DNA from 2 places in the Streptomyces azureus genome. Region 1 is predicted to be linked to the other one. Evidence: riboswitches for the same ligand, from Rfam matches in the RefSeq annotation. Region 1 holds a riboswitch; the other holds the start of a gene.
What was found. A riboswitch is a leader RNA that binds a small molecule or an ion and turns the genes downstream of it on or off. The one in region 1 is predicted to bind glycine.

Region 1 (4,089 bases):
GTCGACCCGGCCGTCGTCGCCGACGTGGTAGGCGACGACGTCGTAGAGCTTGCCGGAGAAGTTGATCTTCATGCCGTGGGTCAGGTGCCCGCCGTGCGCGAGGTTCAGACCCATGATGGTGTCGCCCGGCTTGAGCAGCGCGAACATCGCGGCGGCGTTGGCCTGGGCGCCCGAGTGCGGCTGCACGTTGGCGTGCTCGGCGCCGAACAGCTCCTTGATGCGGTCGATCGCGATCTGCTCGACCACGTCGACGTGCTCGCAGCCGCCGTAGTAGCGGCGGCCCGGGTAGCCCTCGGCGTACTTGTTGGTGAGGACCGAGCCCTGCGCCTCCATGACCGCGACCGGCGCGAAGTTCTCCGAGGCGATCATCTCGAGCGTGGACTGCTGCCGGTGCAGCTCGGCGTCGACCGCGGCGGCCACGGCCGGGTCGAGCTCGTGCAGGGGTGTGTTCAGGACGGACATACGGCTACGCCTCCTCAGCCGGCGGAGAACGCGGTGTACTCGTCGGCGGAGAGCAGGTCGCCCGGCTCGTCCGTGACCCGCACCTTGAACAGCCAGCCGCCCTCGAAGGGGGCCGAGTTCACCAGCGACGGGTCGTTCACGACGTCCTCGTTGACCTCGGTGACCTCACCGGAGACGGGGGAGTAGAGGTCGGACACCGACTTGGTCGACTCCAGCTCGCCGCAGGTCTCGCCCGCGGACACGGAGTCACCGACCTCGGGGAGCTGGACGAAGACCACGTCGCCGAGCGCGTTGGCCGCGTGCTCCGTGATGCCGACCGTCGCGACGCCGTCCTCGGCGGCCGACAGCCACTCGTGTTCCTTGCTGTAACGCAGCTGCTGGGGGTTGCTCATGGCCTGGATTCTCCTGTACGCGCGGGAGTGCTGTTGACGGGGGGACTACTGGTGAGCTGGAACGAAGGACCACGGGGGCGCCTGCGGCGGCCCCCGGCCAGTGTCTACTTCTGCCGCTTGTAGAACGGCAGCGCCACGACCTCGTACGGCTCGTGACTGCCCCGGATGTCCACGGCCACGCCGGGTGTGCCGGGCGCGGCGTGCGCGGCGTCGACGTACGCCATCGCGATCGGCTTGCCGAGGGTGGGGGAGGGGGCGCCGGAGGTGACCTCGCCGATCACCTCGCCGCCGGCCACGACCGCGTACCCGGCGCGCGGGACCCGGCGGCCCTCGGCGACGAGCCCGACCAGCACGCGGGGCGGGTTCTGCTCGGCGCGGGCGGCGGCCTCCCGCAGGGCCTCGCGGCCCACGAAGTCGCCCTCCTTCTCGAACTTCACCACCCGGCCGAGCCCGGCGTCGAAGGGCGTCAGGGAGGTGCTCAGCTCGTGCCCGTACAGCGGCATGCCCGCCTCCAGACGCAGTGTGTCGCGGCAGGACAGCCCGCAGGGGACCAGACCGGCGCCCTCGCCCGCCTTGGTCAGGGCCTGCCACAGCTCGACCGCGTGCTCCGGCTTCACGAACAGCTCGAAGCCGTCCTCGCCGGTGTAGCCGGTGCGGGCGATCAGCGCCGGGACGCCCGCGACCGTGCCCGGCAGACCGGCGTAGTACTTCAGGCCGTCGAGGTCGGCGTCGGTGAGGGACTTCAGGATCCCCGGGGACTCCGGTCCCTGCACGGCGATCAGCGCGTAGGCGTCCCGGTCGTCACGCACCTCGGCGTCGAAGCCCGCGGAACGTTCCGCCAGGGCGTCCAGGACGACCTGGGCGTTGGAGGCGTTGGCGACGACCATGTACTCGGTCTCCGCGAGCCGGTAGACGATCAGGTCGTCGAGGATGCCGCCGTCGGCCCGGCAGATCATGGTGTAGCGGGCGCGGCCGGGCTTGACGCCGCCGATGTTGCCCACCAGGGCGTGGTCGAGGAGGGCGGCGGCCTGCGGACCGGTGACGGTGATCTCCCCCATGTGGGAGAGGTCGAACAGGCCGGCCTTCGTGCGCACGGCGTTGTGCTCGTCGCGCTCGGAGCCGTAGCGCAGGGGCATGTCCCAGCCGGCGAAGTCGGTCATCGTCGCGCCGAGCGAACGATGCAGGGCATCGAGCGCGGTGTGGCGGAGTTCTCCTGTACTGCTCATCGGTCGGTCGTCTCCAAGGGCATGACGGGCGAGGTCGTTCCTCCCCATCTGTCATCGGAACCTGAGAGGTTCGCCATGACCACACGGTCCTGGCTTGCACCTTGGGTGGAGCCGCACCCCTTGTCCTGGACAGGGGAAGGCCCGCTTTTCAGATGTGCCTCGCCCGCGCGGTAACGGGGCCTGAGAGATTCAAGGGAGGGACTTGCTCCTTCGGCGCCCCAGCGTCAGCGATGCTGGGAACTCTCCCGCGCGGATTCAAACGGCCGGTATGCAGTTGGCGCGCACATCATTGCACGCATCGTCGCGGGGTGGCAGGGGCACCACCCTGTAGCAGGCCTGTTGCAGGAAGAGGACTAAAACCAGAGAGATCGGGCATTACCTTCTCTTTACACTCAGCGGGGATGGGACTCCGTACCTGGCCCCAGGGGAGGACATCACGGTGAACAGGACCACCGCGTACGCCACGACATCGGGCGTCGCGCTGCCCGAGCAGCCGGCCGCTCCGGCACGGGCGGCCTGCGGCCCGCTGCCGGTGCCGGTCGTCCGCGATCTGCGCGAGCGCGCCGGCCGCAGCCCGCACGCGCTGCTCTTCGGCCCCCGCGACCTCGTCGTGGTCACGGGCCTGCCCGGCAGCGGCAAGTCCACGCTGATGCGGCGCACCGTGCCCGGCCGGCGCATCGACTCCCAGGACACCCGCGACCGCTGGGACGGCCGCATGCCGCGCTTCCTGCCGTACGCGGTCTACCGCCCGCTCGTCCGCCTCGCCCACTACGCCGGGCTGCGCCGCGCCCTGCGCGCCGGCGAGGGCGTCGTCGTGCACGACTGCGGCACCCAGGCCTGGGTCCGCCGCTGGCTGGCCCGCGAGGCCCGCCGCCGGGACGGCACCCTGCATCTGCTCATGCTCGACGTCACCCCCGAGGAGGCCCTGGCCGGCCAGCGAGACCGCGGCCGCGGTGTCTCGCGGTACGCCTTCCTGCGCCACCGTGCGGCGACCACCCACCTGCTGCGCGCCGTGGAGCGGGGCGAACTGCCCGCGGGCTGCGGCTCGGCGATCCTCGTCGACCGGGACGCGGCGGACACCCTGCGCCGGATCGGGTTCACGGGCTGACCGCAGGCGGCCGGCGAGACGCTAGCCTTTTGAGCCACAGCAGTGGTTCCAGGCAGGCGGTAGGCAGATGGACTTCCCGGCGGACTTCTCCGCGGACTTCCCGGCGCACACGCAGACCCACCCGCACGGCGGATGGCCAGGCAACGAACTGGAGGAGGTGCTCTCGGCCTCCCTCGGCGCCGGGCCGTCGGCCGGCGGGCGGATCGTCGAGGTGCTCGGCCGGAGTTTCGTCTGGGTCCCCCTGCCGAGCGGCGGCGGCCCGCGGAGCGGTCCCCTCGACCTGCCCGGCATCGAGATCGAGGGCCAGGCGTACGTACCGGTGTTCAGCTCCGAGGAGCAGTTCCGCCAGGTCGTCGGCTCCCACATGTCCTACACCATCGCGCCCGCCGTGGAGTTCGCCCGCGGCCTGCCCCCGCACGCCGGGATAGCCGTCAACCCGGGCGGCGTGGTCGGCATACCGCTCCCGCCGCCCGCCGTGGCCGAGCTGTGCCGGGCCGGCCGGACGCCCCTGGACGGCCCCGCGAGCGGCGGCCGGGTCCGCCTCTTCGAGCCCGACTGGCAGGACGACCCGGTGGACTTCCTCGCCGCCGCCTCCGCCGAGTTCGAGGCGATCGGCGTCGTCGTCACGGCCCGCCGCTGCCTCGCCGCGATCGAGACCGCCGACCCGGTGATGTTCGTGGGCGTCGAACTCTCCCAGTGGGAAGGCGACCTGCGGGCCCTCCCACTGGACGCCCTGTCCCGGGCCGTCACCAGGTCCCCGGCCCCGTGGCAGGTCAACCTGGTCCTCCTGGACGTGGCGGAGGACCCGGTGGGTCACTGGATGCGGGAGCGGGTGCGCCCGTTCTTTCAGCGGGCTCACTAGCGAACGCTCCCACGAGTGAGGCGCGCGGCCGGCCACGGC
Region 2 (4,089 bases), on a different contig from region 1:
GGGTAGTGCGGCTCCAGCCGCTTGGCGATGTAGTTGGCGCTGAGCACCGCGACCTGCGTGGCCCGCTTCAGCCCCTCGCCGCCCATGAGCCGGACGTACGCCCAGGAGATGGGCAGGATGCCGGCGGAACCCCACGGCGCCGCGGAGATGGGACCGACGCCCGTCTCCGGGCCCGCCTCGGGCTGGAGCGGGTGGTTCGGCAGGTACGGCGCGAGGTGCTCACGCACCGCCACCGGGCCGACGCCGGGACCTCCGCCGCCGTGCGGGATACAGAAGGTCTTGTGCAGGTTCAGGTGCGAGACGTCACCGCCGAAGTGCCCCGGCTTGGCGAGCCCCACGAGCGCGTTGAGGTTGGCCCCGTCGACGTAGACCTGCCCGCCCGCCTCGTGCACCTGCGCGCAGATGTCGGCGACGTGCTCTTCGAACACACCGTGGGTGGACGGGTACGTGATCATCAGCACCGACAGCTCGTCGCGGTACTGCTCGATCTTCGCCCGCAGGTCCTCGACGTCGATCTCGCCGTCCTCGGCGGTCTTCACGACGACGACCTTCATGCCCGCCATCACCGCGCTGGCGGCGTTGGTGCCGTGCGCGGACGACGGGATCAGGCACACGATGCGCTGCTCGTCCCCGTTGGCCCGGTGGTACCCGCGTACGGCGAGCAGACCGGCCAGCTCGCCCTGCGACCCGGCGTTCGGCTGGAGGGACACCTTGTCGTACCCGGTGACCTCGGCGAGACGGTCCTCCAGCTCGTGGATGAGCGTGAGGTAGCCCCCGGCCTGCTCGGCGGGCGCGAAGGGGTGCAGCTGCCCGAACTCGGGCCAGGTGACCGGCTCCATCTCCGTGGTCGCGTTGAGCTTCATGGTGCAGGAGCCCAGCGGGATCATGCCCCGGTCGAGCGCGTAGTCGCGGTCGGCCAGCCGGCGCAGGTAGCGCAGCATGGCGGTCTCGGAGCGGTGCTGGTGGAAGACGGGGTGTGTCATGTATTCGTCGGTGCGCAGCAGCGCGTCCGGAAGCCCGTCCTCGGTGGCCGCGTCCAGCGCCTCGATGACACCCTCGACACCGAAGGCGGCCCAGACGGCACGCAGCTGGGCCCGCGTGGTGGTCTCGTCGCAGGCGATCGAGACGTGGTCGGCGTCGACGAGACGGAGGTTGACCCCGTTCTCCCGCGCGGCGGCCACGACGTCGGCGGCCCGGCCCTCGACGCGCACGGTCAGCGTGTCGAAGTAGGAGCCGTGCACGACCTCGACACCGCCGTTCGCGAGCCCGGCGGCGAGAACCGTGGCGTACCGGTGGGTGCGCCGCGCGATGCCCTTCAGGCCCTCCGGCCCGTGGTAGACGGCGTACATGCCGGCCATGACGGCGAGCAGCACCTGCGCGGTGCAGATGTTGCTGGTCGCCTTCTCACGGCGGATGTGCTGCTCACGCGTCTGCAGTGCCAGCCGGTAGGCCTTGTTGCCGTCGGCGTCCACGGACACGCCGACGAGCCGCCCGGGCAGGCTGCGCGCCATCTTCTCCTTGACCGCCATGTAGCCGGCATGCGGACCGCCGAAGCCCATCGGCACACCGAAGCGCTGCGTCGTCCCGACGGCGATGTCCGCGCCGAGCTCACCGGGCGACTTCAGCAGCGTCAGCGCGAGCAGATCGGCGGCGACGGTGACGAGCGCCCCGAGCTCGTGCGCCTGGTCGATGACCGGCTTGATGTCCCGAACGGCTCCGGAGGCGCCCGGGTACTGGATCAGCACGCCATTGATCTCGCGCTCGGCGATCTCGGCGGGGATGCCCTCACCGAGGTCGGCGACGACGACCTCGACGCCGGCCGGCTCTGCCCGGGTCTGGATCACGGCGATGGTCTGCGGCAGCGCGTCCGCATCGACCAGGAACAGGCCCCTCTTGTTCTTGCCGAGCCGCCGCGACAGGGCCATGGCCTCAGCGGCCGCGGTGCCCTCGTCGAGCAGCGAGGCACCGGAGGTGGGCAGTCCGGTGAGGTCGGCGACCATGGTCTGGAAGTTGAGCAGCGCCTCGAGCCGTCCCTGCGAGATCTCCGGCTGGTACGGCGTGTAGGCCGTGTACCAGGCCGGGTTCTCCATGACGTTGCGCATGATGACCGGCGGCGTGAACGTGCCGTAGTACCCGAGCCCGATCATGGAGCCGAGGACCTGGTTGCGGTCGGCGAGGGAGCGCAGCTCGGCGATCACCTCGGCCTCGCTGCGGGCGCCCGGCAGGTCCAGCGCCTCGGCGCTCTTGATCACGGCCGGGACCGCGGCGGCCGTGAGCTCGTCCAGCGAGCCGTAGCCGACCTGCGCGAGCATCTTGGCGCGGGCCTCGTGGTCGGGGCCGATGTGGCGCTGCTCGAAGGGAACTGCCTCTTCGAGCTCGGAGAGCGGAATGCGATGGGCGGTCATTTGCGGAGGCCTCCTGGTCTGACACGACCTTCGAGGGGCACCACGGCACGGGTACCCGAACGGCCTCCCCCTCTGTCATCTCGACCTGAGAGCTTCACCGGATCGCCCGAAGGCCTCCGGCTTTCACCGTCGGTGAGAGCGGAAGCCGTCGACACCCGCCCTGCTTTCCAGAGTGACCTCGTCCGTGCGGTACGTGAGCCTGAGAGATTCCGGGGAGGATTTGCTCCTTCGGCGCCTCCGATGGTGTCTGGAGGACTCTCCCGCACGGGGTCAGCAGCCGCTGCCAGCGTACCAGCGCGGTCAACGCACGAACCTTCGAGTGGCCGCTTCTCCGATTGTGCCGTTTTGTAGTGCTTACGGATGAGTTGCGACCATGTGGAGGGCCCGTGCGAACCGATATCGATCCGCGCAACCTGATCGGCCGCAAGGCGTTCGACCGCAACGGAACCAGGATCGGCACGATCGACGAGGTCTACCTCGACGACGCCACCGGCGAGCCGGAGTGGGCGGCCATACGGACCGGCCTGTTCAGCAGGGACGCTTTCGTCCCACTCGAGCCGAGTGAACTGATTGACGGCGCCCTCCACGTGCCCTTCGACCGCGCCCTGATCAAAGACGCCCCCGACTTCGGCGTGGGCCGCCACCTCTCCCCGGAACAGGAACTCCAGCTCTACCACCACTACGGCCTGGACGTCGCCGCACCTCCCCCGCTCGCGGACCACGACTACGGCAAACTGGCAGGCACGGACGAGACGGCCTGAAGCCCCGGCAAGCCGTCCAACTGCCAGCCGTCCAGGCGTCTAAGGGGCAGTGGACCGCAGCCCCACAGCTCCGGACGCGCCCTCCGGCCCGCCGCTGTCCTCCGGTCTCGATAACACCAGCGGCAACGGATCCGCCGGTTCCAGATCCGGATCGTCGACCCGGAAGGTGCGCACCCGCCCGGGCTCCGAGCCGGGCGTCTCGAACCGCACGGTGACCCGCCCCAGACCGCTGCCCTGCACCCACCCGTGCCCGAACGCGGCGTGCCGTACGTCGTGCCCGGCCGGCCACAGCCGCTCGGCGAGCGCCGGCTGCTCCTCGGCCGGCGCCACGGCAGGCTCCTCGACCGGCCCCTGCCCCGGCGTCCGCTCCCCCGCCGCCTGCGCGAAGAGATCCTCCTGCGTGTAGTCGGCGAGCCCGCTGACGCCCACCCCGAGCAGCCGCACACCGCCCGTCGTGTCGACCGAGTCGAGCAACCGGGCCGCCGCCTCGCGGATCACCCCGGGATCGTCCGTCGGCCCGCGCAGCGTCTCGGACCGGGTGAGCGTCGAGAAGTCGTACCGCCGCACCTTCAGCACGATCGTCCGCCCGGACAGGCCGGCCCCGCGCAGCCGCCGCACGCACCGGTCGGCGAGCCGCTGCACCTCGAGGCCGACCCGCACCCGGTCGTGGATGTCCACGTCGTAGGTGTCCTCGACCGACACCGACTTCGCCTCCCGCTCCGCCACCACGGGCCGGTCGTCCCGCGCGAGCGCCATGGCGTAGAGGCCGTGCCCGTGCGACTTTCCCAGCAGCCGGACCATTTCGTCCTCGCCCGCCTCGACGATCTCCTCGATCGTGGTGATCCCGGCCCGCCGCAGGTGGTCGCCCGTCGCCGGCCCGACCCCCGGCAGTGTCCGCACCGACATCGGACCGAGCATCGCCC

Region 2: another riboswitch for glycine. It lies ahead of gcvP (aminomethyl-transferring glycine dehydrogenase); the one in region 1 lies ahead of gcvT (glycine cleavage system aminomethyltransferase GcvT).

Annotation. Positions count from the first base shown of each region.
Region 1 is NZ_DF968392.1:49,146-53,234, forward strand. It holds gene glyA (serine hydroxymethyltransferase) at 1-462, opposite strand, end outside; gene gcvH (glycine cleavage system protein GcvH) at 477-854, opposite strand; gene gcvT (glycine cleavage system aminomethyltransferase GcvT) at 959-2,080, opposite strand; glycine riboswitch at 2,119-2,238, opposite strand; glycine riboswitch at 2,239-2,338, opposite strand; gene AOQ53_RS32560 (AAA family ATPase) at 2,520-3,188, shown strand; gene AOQ53_RS32565 (enhanced serine sensitivity protein SseB) at 3,256-4,050, shown strand.
Region 2 is NZ_DF968235.1:9,695-13,783, reverse strand. It holds gene gcvP (aminomethyl-transferring glycine dehydrogenase) at 1-2,405, opposite strand, end outside; glycine riboswitch at 2,583-2,678, opposite strand; gene AOQ53_RS10625 (PRC-barrel domain-containing protein) at 2,792-3,166, shown strand; gene AOQ53_RS10620 (DNA polymerase IV) at 3,206-4,089, opposite strand, start outside.